2 regions of the Rummeliibacillus sp. SL167 genome follow, and region 1 is predicted to be linked to the other one. Evidence: riboswitches for the same ligand, from Rfam matches in the RefSeq annotation. Region 1 holds a riboswitch; the other holds the start of a gene.
What was found. A riboswitch is a leader RNA that binds a small molecule or an ion and turns the genes downstream of it on or off. The one in region 1 is predicted to bind preQ1.

Region 2: linked by a shared signal. The riboswitch ahead of FEZ13_RS12160 (QueT transporter family protein) and the one ahead of queD (6-carboxytetrahydropterin synthase QueD) in region 1 are both predicted to bind preQ1.

What each region holds. Positions count from the first base shown of each region.
Region 1 is NZ_VCBM01000001.1:839,441-844,789, forward strand. Features, by position in the region: gene FEZ13_RS03795 (FMN-binding glutamate synthase family protein) at 224-1,822, opposite strand; PreQ1 riboswitch class I at 2,068-2,110, shown strand; gene queD (6-carboxytetrahydropterin synthase QueD) at 2,362-2,835, shown strand; gene queE (7-carboxy-7-deazaguanine synthase QueE) at 2,828-3,556, shown strand; gene FEZ13_RS03810 (hypothetical protein) at 3,778-4,155, shown strand; gene FEZ13_RS03815 (methyl-accepting chemotaxis protein) at 4,852-5,349, shown strand, end outside.
Region 2 is NZ_VCBM01000002.1:154,837-160,185, reverse strand. Features, by position in the region: gene FEZ13_RS12180 (SMI1/KNR4 family protein) at 1-256, shown strand, start outside; gene FEZ13_RS12175 (ABC transporter ATP-binding protein) at 555-1,352, opposite strand; gene FEZ13_RS12170 (ABC transporter permease) at 1,345-2,367, opposite strand; gene FEZ13_RS12165 (ABC transporter substrate-binding protein) at 2,385-3,386, opposite strand; PreQ1 riboswitch class I at 3,684-3,728, shown strand; gene FEZ13_RS12160 (QueT transporter family protein) at 3,751-4,239, shown strand; gene FEZ13_RS12155 (long-chain fatty acid--CoA ligase) at 4,457-5,349, opposite strand, start outside.

The sequences.
Region 1 (5,349 bases):
CATCATTAGAATCTTGCTGTGAATTGCATGTATTTATAAAAATTTTTAATATTTGTATGAAAGATTTGAGACCACTGAAAACTATCTTTTCATTGATAAGAAACTATTTTTTCTTTGATGATGAGTCAAAAGGTGATTTTTCTCCTATCTTTGAAAGCACATCGACTTTTTCAGTGGTGTCAATGGATGATAAATTGCATTTCAGACAACTCTATACGAGGTTTCACTTTATTATTTGTTGTTTAATTTTTTGAAGGATCGTTTCTAAAGAGATGACAACACCTTTATCATCTTTATACATAATATGTTCGGGCTTAAAATGGACAGGAGAATCGATGCCGGCAGCTGCACCAATACGAAATAGTCCCTTTCGAAGAGTAATAAGGTAATTTACTACCCTGTATTTTTTTTCATCAATGACCAATGCCTTTTGTAAATCAGGATCGGTAGTGGCAACTCCAACTGGGCAGGCGTTGGAATTGCATTTCATTGCTTGGATACAGCCTATTGTAATCATAAATCCTCTAGCGATATTGACTAAATCTGCTCCCATTGCGAGAGCAATAGCAATTCGATCGGGTGTAAACATTTTGCCGGAAGCGATAATTTTAACTTGATGTCGAACCCCATATTTTGTTAATGTTGCCACAACAATTGGCAATGCCGATTTAATTGGTAGACCAACACTGTCAATTAGTTCTTGGTAGGAGGCTCCGGTACCACCTTCGCCGCCATCAACGGTTATAAAGTCCGGTCCTTTTCCAGATTCTTTCATATATTTTGCTAATTCTTCAATACTGTCATTTCCACCCACAACAATTTTCATACCAACTGGTTTACCAGTATGATTTCTAATTTTTTCGATAAAGTCACACATCGTTTTTATATTATTAAACTGATGGAACCGATTTGGACTATCTACTGAATGATAGGGTTCTACTCTTCGGATCTTTGCCACTTCAGGTGTCACCTTTTCAGCATCAATATGTCCACCTCGTGCTTTGGCACCTTGAGCGAGCTTGAGTTCAAAGGCCTTGATCTCTGGGATTTCACTTTTCTTTTTTAGCTCATCCCAATCTACTTCTCCATTTTGATCTCGAATACCGAATAATCCAGGCCCAATTTGCATAATGATATCAACCCCACCTTTTAAATGATAGGGAGAAAGACCACCTTCACCTGTGTTCATCCATGTTCCTTTCGCTAAAGCCAATCCTTCCGATAATGTTGTAATCGCTTGATTTCCTAAGGAACCATAACTCATCGCTGACATTCCAATAAGGCTTTTTACGACAAATGGATGTTTGGTTTTAGAACCGATGACAATGGCATCATCATCATGTAATAAATAGGCAGATGACTCCTCATCCTCCCATTTTTCTTCTCGCTGTGAAAATAGTGGATCTTTCAATAAAATATATCGTTTTGTTTTGACTTTTACGTATTGATCCAATTTTAATTCTTCCGTTAACTTAGGAAACATATCATTACGAACATAAAAACCTCCTGTTTCAAAATCACGTTTTGAGCCAAAGGCAGCAACTTCTCTCATATATTTTGCTCCTTTTACAATATGCTCGTAGTCCAATCGTGAAAATGGTTTGCCTTCAAGATCTGTGTTAAACCAATATTGACGCATTTCAGGACCAATTTTTTCAAAAAAGTATCGGATTCTGCCGAGGGCTGGATAGTTTCTTAAAACGGCATGCCGTTTTTGATTTCGATCAAATACCATCATATATACTAGAAAAATAACAATAGTGATCATAACGATTGCTATTATAGTGAATCCAATAATCACGAGTCGATCTGCAATATTCATGAAAAGCCCCCTAAAAATTCATCTATCTTTATACTTAGCACTAATCTTGTCGAAATTTATAGCATTTATTCAATGGATGTGAAACATTGGATGCTAAAAGATATACGTACAACCTTGATTTACTGATAATAGAAAGATAAAATGAATACTATAATTAAACCCATTGAACTTATCCGCACAGTATTCTCTACTTAGTGCTTGTTTTTGAACTGGTGGAGATCTCACTTGCGAGGAAAATTGCATACGCTACAGAGGTTCTAGCTACCCTCTTAAAAAAACTAAGAAAACAGTACTTTTCTTAAGGTGCTGTTTTTTTATCCCGCATTAACGGGCAGTAAGACCCCCATCTCAAGATATAGAGAGAAACGAGAAAGATAGATGAGAGATCAACTGCCCGTAAGATTGGTTCGGGCGGGCAAGATGTTGGCCCCTCAGGTGTTGCCATAGGACGTGGCGCTTTTAACCTGAGTTCTTTTATTTCAGTGGGGCTGAAGAAAACCCCCACTGATGAAGTTTCACTTTATAAGGAGTTTTGAAATATGTATGACTTTGAAATTATCGATCAGTTACAAAAGATAGATGAAGATATTGATCGAAAGCAATTGAAATATCATTCGAAACGAGTGCTCGTTAGCAAAGAATTTACTTTTGATGCCGCTCATCATCTACACTGCTATGAAGGAAAGTGTAAAAATCTGCATGGTCATACGTATAAAGTTGTATTTGGTATCAGCGGATTCACAGATGATCGAGGTTTAACGATCGACTTTAATGATATAAAGAATATCTGGAAAGAAAAAATTGAAATTCATTTGGATCATCGCTATTTAAACAAGACACTTCCTCTAATGAATACAACAGCAGAGAATATCGTAGTTTGGATTTACGAAAAAATGGCAGAAGCTTTGCACAAGAAAAATTTAGGCAATGATGCTCGTGTTGAATTTGTACGTTTGTTCGAAACACCGACGAGCTATGCTGAAGCTAGACGGGAGTGGATGGAAATTGAGTAAAATTCCCGTGATGGAGATCTTTGGTCCCACCATTCAAGGTGAAGGAATGGTTATTGGTCAAAAGACAATGTTTGTTCGTACAGCAGGTTGCGATTATTCCTGCTCTTGGTGCGATTCTGCTTTTACGTGGGATGGTACTGGGAAAGAGCAAATTGTGCAAATGTCAGCTGAAGAAATATGGGATGAGTTAAAGCATATTGGAGGAGATGGTTTTTCGTTTGTAACCATTTCGGGAGGAAACCCTGCTTTATTGAAAAACCTCAGTGATTTGATATCTTTATTAAAAGAAAAAAATATACAGATCGGTGTAGAAACCCAAGGAAGCAAGTGGCAGGAATGGTTTTATGAAATAGATGCACTAACTATTTCTCCTAAGCCCCCAAGTTCAGGGATGAAAACAAACTTTGCGGTTCTCGATGAAATATTCGCAAAATTGAAAAGGGGACAGAATGATCACCAAGTTTCACTGAAAGTTGTTATTTTCAATAATGAGGACTATGAATTTGGTAAACAGGTTCATCATCGTTATCCAGATGTTTCTTTCTATTTTCAAGTTGGAAATGCTGATATTACTACAACTGATCATTTAAAGTTAGTCCATAAACTTTTACAAAAGTATGAATGGTTAATCGAAAAAGTTCTTTCGGATGATGATGTGACAAACGTGAAGGTACTTCCTCAATTACATACATATATATGGGGGAATAAGAGAGGCGTATAAAATAGGGTTTGTCGGTTTTTTCGTATAAACAAGAATGGATAAATGCCCCTTTTATCGTGTATCAAACAGGCAGTATGACTCAAGTAATGGGCAAAAGATAGGTAATGTGATAACTGCTTGAAAAGATCAAATGTTTTAACCTAACCCTGGTAGAGGATAAGGAAAAGGCTACACGAGATGAAGTTGCATTAAGCTATGCTGAATCGAAAGGAATGTAAGAATTGAATATTTTTAAATTAGTGAGTGGGTTATTGGGTGCCACATTATTAATGTGTTTTGACTTCTATCAGCAATGGACGATATGGAAAGCCTTTCCAAATATCACTTGGATGATAGTAGGGTTCGGATTATTATTGTTTAGTGTATATACGCCAGCGATCAAAGATAGAATGATGCATTTTTATGTCGAAGTGGCGGTGATGACTTATTTGATCGTATTAATGTTTATCTTGCCGTTAGCAGGCGGTAAGTCTTCTGTTGGTTTCAGTGTAAAGGAACCTTTTTTGTGGATCGTGATTTTATTAACAATATGGCAACTTGTGGCATATAGAAAACGAATTCTTCGACAATTGAAGGACCATCAAAAAAATGAAGCATGAAGTGGAGATTTTGGACTGTTCGTTTGTCTCACAGTATTGATATAGTCAGACATTACCTCAAGATTTGAGTAGTAGGTTTGGAATCAACTGGCTGTAAGCTTTGATTGCTTCAAAAAAACTAGTTTCCGTCTATGAAGTTGCTCTTTAATTGAATAGTGTATAAAAACTAATAAAATTTCATGCGTGTTGATTTTACAAAAATTAGAGATGTTTGTTTGGTGTAATTTTGAAAAGCTCTGTATTTTAGCGTCATTTATAACGATTGGAGCGGAGGATTGCTCGACTCCCTCTTAAAATGTTGTTATATCAACGTTTGCTAGAGTTTTTTCGTGTGAAAAAATTTTTTTCTTGGTCAAGATAGAGTGAGAACTAGTTTGATATTTCCATTTGTTTAAATAAATAACAATGTTAGTGTACGCTCCCGCGGGAAAAGCGAATAGATGAGACCCCGTAGCGTAGCGAAAATCAACGAATACCTAATTTTATGGATATAATTGGATAATTAACACGCCTGAAAAACTAATAAAATTTTATTTATAAAGAACTTTCCTATCGTGTATTTTTTGTGTATGGAACTGCCGATTGATAATCTATTTATTTACTATAAGACTATTCATGTTCGTATATTTCCTATATAATATGGTATGTAAGAACTAAGAGATAGGAACTAAGAAAATTGTCAAATGGGGGAACATTATGTCTATTAGTAAAAAGATTTTGGGTAGTTTTTCTATCATCATTTTGATTATTATTGCTGCATTTTTAGTTATATTAGGTCAGCTAAACAAGATAAACCAACAATATAGCTCAACTATAAATACGGGCTTACCTCAAATTAGTGCAACAGCCAAAATTGAAAGTTTAACTGCTAAAAAAGCTCAATTAATTAGATCATATCTTTTAGGAAATGAAGAAGATTTACAAACATTAATGGATACTAGAAAACAATTGAATCAGGAAATAGAGAATTTAGAAGGAAATTTACAGCGTCAAAAATCGAAAGAATTATTGACGAAAGTATCTACTGAAGTGAACAATTATGATAAATTTTCGGATCAAGTACTTGATTTGCAAAAGAGTGGTAAACACAAAGAAGCTATTGAACAGACAAATACGAATGGGAAAGCAGCCTATTTAGAAACACTGAATGCTACCCAAGATTTGTCAAAATATATAAAGGTGTTATTTTCACAG
Region 2 (5,349 bases), on a different contig from region 1:
AATTGATGCAATAAATATCATTGCTCAAGATATAGAAGAAATGGATCATATAGACTTAAATTGGTATACAGAAAAATTAATACAACTAGCTCATCATAGCGATAGTGAAATAAGAATATCGGTTATTGATGCCGCCAATACATTGGACTATTTACTAGATAAAGATATACTCTATAAACTAATAAACATACTAAAGAATGATACGGATCCTGATGTTTTAAGTTCTGTTGAAATATTGCAAGAAAAAATAAGATAATATTTTTTACCATCGATGAGTGCAATAATTACTTATAAAAAGTCTTGTTTACAGTTAATTTCATGACAAAGCATATAAAGATCGCATTATAGCGTGGATTCATTATTACAGCCAGCAAAGAAAAACTCGGTATTAAGAACCCTATTTAACCTAGGATTCTTAACACCGAGAGAGTCGCCTAATATTCAATTTGATATAATATTCAACTCTTTAAAAACCTCGTCCATCAGTATCTCTCCGAATGATCTTTTTATTTTTCCAAATAGATCTTTACCGATTACAAGGCTCTTTAGATACTTTACACACTTAATAAAGTTCGATCGGATACCATTTTCTCTCCGCGTATGTGTTGGAATTGAAGCATCAAGTCATCTATTTGTAAATCTTTTTTCAGAGATGGTTCGACTTCTAAAATAATTTGTCCCTTATCCATCATAATTAGACGATTTCCTAAATCGATGGCTTGTTGCATATTATGTGTAACCATCAACGTTGTTAGTTTATCTTTTTCTACAAGCTGTTTTGTTAAATTAGTAATTAACTCTGCTCTTGATGGATCGAGAGCAGCTGTATGTTCATCTAGTAAAAGGATATTTGGTTTTGTAAAGGTAGCCATCAATAATGACAGAGCTTGGCGTTCTCCACCAGATAACAGACCAACTTTGGCATTTAAACGATTTTCAAGATTAAGATGCAATGTTTCTAATGATTCCTTGAAAAATTCTCGGCGCTTTTTATCTACACCTATTCGAAGCGTTCTTTTTTGATTACGTGAATAAGCGATTGCTAAGTTTTCCTCAATCGTCATTGTTGGCGCTGTACCTGCCATTGGATCTTGGAATACACGACCGATAAAATGCGACCGTTTATGTTCTGGCAGTCTAGTGACATCCTTGCCATTAATCTCAATCTTCCCAAGATCTGGTGTTAAGGCCCCTGAAATCATATTCATCATCGTAGATTTACCAGCACCATTACTACCAATAACAGTGACAAAATCACCTGTTTTCAACTCTAAATGAATATTATCTAAAGCAATTTTTTCATCGGGTGTCGCTTCGTTGAAGATTTTATTGATCCCTTCTAATTTAAGCACTCCTCTTCCCCTCCTGTTTCACTGCTCTAGCATGTTCAGCACGGCGTTTAGCTATGCGGGATTTCTCTTTTTGCTTTGCTCTTAAAGTTGGGATAACTAACGCGATCACTACTATAACAGCCGTAATTAGCTTCATATCACCTGTATCTAAAAATTCAACTTGCAATGCTAGTGCAAGAACAATTCGATAAATAATGGCTCCGAAAATAACAGCAAACGTTGTACGAGCAATTGTTTTGGTACCAAAAATAGCTTCACCGATGATAACAGAAGCTAATCCAATCACAATCATCCCAATGCCCATACCAACATCTGCAAATTTACCGTATTGTGCGATCAAAGCGCCTGATAGTGCAACTAGACCATTGGATAACCCCAAGCCTAAGATGGTTAATGTATCGGTGTTTGCAGAAAAGCTGCGGATCATTTTGCCATTATCACCTGTTGCACGAATAGCTAAACCAATTTCTGTTTTGAGGAACCAATCAAGGACAAACTTAATCGCAAAAGTCAAAATAAACATGATGAAAACTGTGCCCCAAGTATTTGGAACATGTTCAACTCCCATGTTTGATAACATACCATTGAAAGCTTTATCGATTCCTAGTTTTCCCCAGAATTCAGAGAATGCTGTGAATAATGAATCGGAATTGGCAAGTGGAATATTGGGTCGTCCAACAGCTGTATCTATTGTCAGCCCCATTATTCGTAAATTAATCGAATATAAAGCAATCATCATTAAGATCCCTGATAATAGTGAATTGATTTTTGCCTTCGTATGCAAAAGACCTGTAATGGAACCAGCAGCAAAGCCAGCCAATGCTGCACATATTGTGGAAATGATCGGATTGTATCCTAATGTGATCATTGTTGCTGCTGTTGCGGCACCTGTTACAAAGCTACCGTCTACTGTTAAATCAGGAAAATCTAACACTCGGAATGTAATATACACTCCGAGTGCCATGATTGCATAGATGATCCCTTGCTCGACTGAGCCGAAAATTGCTGTAAACATAAAGAATCATCTCCTATCTATTTAACTACTTCTGCTTTCCATTCATCTTTGACGTCTACGTCAATTTTATCTGCTGTTGTTTTGTTGATTTCAAGTTTTAATTTTGTAGGATATGCAACAGGGATATCTGCTGGTTTTTTACCATTTTTCAAGATTTCCACTGCTTTTTGACCTGCTTCATAACCGATATCATAATAGTTAAAGCCATATGCTCCAAGACCACCACGTGCTACAGAGTCAAGTTCCCCTACCATTACAGGAATTTTCTTATCATTTGCTACGTCTAGTACTGACTCAAGAGCTGACACAACTGTATTATCAGTAATGATATAAAAGGCATCCACTTTACCAACTAATGATTCTGTCGCCTGTTTTACTTCTGCTGATGTTGATGCTGACGCTTCAACAATTGTGATGCCCGCTTTTTTTGCTTTTTTTTTCGCAATATCTACTTGTGCACGAGAGTTTTGTTCACCTGAGTTAAACACCATTCCTACTTTTTTAGCACCTAATTGTTCTGATAAAAATTTAACTGTATTTGGAATAGCATCAGGATGTGTATCAACCGTACCTGTTACATTACCACCTGGTTTTTCCATTGATTTTACAAGTTCTGCACCAACTGCATCTGTCACCGATGTGAAAACAATTGGAATATCAGATGTTGCCGCAGCTACCGCTTGTGCACTTGGTGTAGAGTTAGCAAAGATTAGATCGACGCCGCTTCCTACCAAGTTATTGGCAGCTGTCGTATTAACACTTTGATCCCCTTGAGCGATTTCAGTTTGATATTCAACTTTTAATCCTGCATCCTTAAGAGCCGCTTTAAAACCTTTTGTAGCTTGGTTTAATGATGGATGTTCTACAATTTGTGTAATTCCGACTTTATATGTTTTGCCTTCTGTTGCATTAGAATCCTTTGTATCAGATGACGAATTATTTTTACTACCGCACGCAGCTAAAGCTAATACGATGATAGTTGTCATCAAAAGCAATGCGTACTTTTTCGTTTTCTTCATAATATCCCCCTCAAATTCTTGTTGTCTCTTATTCTTTTAGTAACTAAACACAGTAATTATTACAGAAGACTTTTATAACCGTCAATAATATTATGAATGTTTAAATTAGTTTATCGCGTTGAACTTCAACGCTTCACTGCGATGAAATGCTTGTTTATAAGGATTCTCCATACATTTTATAAAATGTGTCCGTTTTGTGAATCTTTTAAACAATCTACTGCGTTATACATTTCTATTTTCAAAAATATGATTTGACATTTCCATTTAATATATTTACAATGTAAATTTATTTCTAACAATATCGCGGTTCGAAACCATCCCACGTAAAAAAACTAGGGGGAACTAAAAATTGAAAGTAAAATCAATGGTTATCAACGGGATTATTGCAGCACTATATATTGCTGTAACAATGCTTGTCCAACCTTTTGGCTACAATGCTATACAATTTCGTCTATCAGAAATGTTCAATCATCTTGTTGTTTTTAACAAAAAGTATATGATAGGTATTGTTTTAGGAGTCTTCATCGCCAATCTGTTTTCACCGCTTGGTATGTATGATTTAGCATTTGGTGTTGGGCAATCGATCTTATCGCTTGCCATTACTATTTGGTCAGCTCGCTTTATTAAAGGACAGGCAACACGTATGATCTTTAATACGATCGTATTTACGATTATGATGTTCCTAATCGCCATAGAGATCCAACTTGTGGGAGATATCCCATTTGCACTTAAACCATTCTTATTGACATGGCTTACTTGCGCGGCTGGTGAATTTGCAGTCATGGCTGTAGGTATTCCTGTGATGATGCTATTAAATAAGCGCCTTCATTTTAATAAATTGATAGAAGAATAGACGGTTTACACGCAAAAAGAGCAATTTCTTTGAAACTTTCATTGAAATGCTCTTTTTCTTATTGTAGATATCTGAAAAACCTAATAGAGTGAAGCTTCCATCAGTGGGGGTTTTCTTCATCCCCCATCTATCTTTCTCGTTTCTCTCTATATCTTGAGATGGGGATCTTACTTGCCCGTTAAAGGTGGGATAAATCTATGAATGCATACATAATCTATCATGGTTTACGTCCTTTTACATCCTCACGAAGTTTGGCTTTCAAGAACTTTCCTACAGATGTTTTGGGAATCTCTTTTAAGAAAACGATATCATCAGGTATCCACCATTTAGCAAATTGTCCTTCTAAATGGGAAAAAAGCTCTTCTTTTGTTGCTGTGCTCCCATCTTTTAGAACTACACAGGCAAGTGGCCTTTCTTGCCATTTTTCATCTGGCACTGCAATCACTGCGGCTTCAAACACCCCTTCATGTGTCATCAAAGCATTTTCAAGATCCACTGAAGAGATCCATTCTCCTCCGCTTTTAATAAGATCTTTTACTCGATCAGTTATTTTAATATAACCCTCTGGTGTGATCACCGCGATATCACCTGTATATAACCAGCCATCTTTAAATGCTTCCGCGGTTCTTTCATCATTGTAATACTTATCCGCGATCCATGGTCCTCTTATGACTAACTCGCCCATCGTTTTACCATCCCACGGAGCATCTCCATCATCATTTACAATGCGTGTTTCGATTAATGGTACTGTTAAACCTTGGGTTGCACGAATATTTAGTTTATCTTCTTTTGACCATTGTTCTATTTCAGATGTATAAGTAGACAGGCTGACAATTGGCGTTGTTTCCGTCATCCCGTATCCTACGATAAATGGCACTTTATATTTTTCCTCAAAGGCTTTGATGAGTCCTTTTGGTGATGCAGATCCACCACAAACAATGGCACGCAGGGATGATATATCTCTTGGTTTTTCTTCTAATTCTTTTAATGCGCCTAGCCAAATCGTAGGTACACCCGCCGTTAAGGTCACCTTTTCTTGCTCGATTAGATCTAACAGCAACGCGGGTGTGAACATAGGTCCAGGCAATACTTGAGTTGTGCCAAAATTAA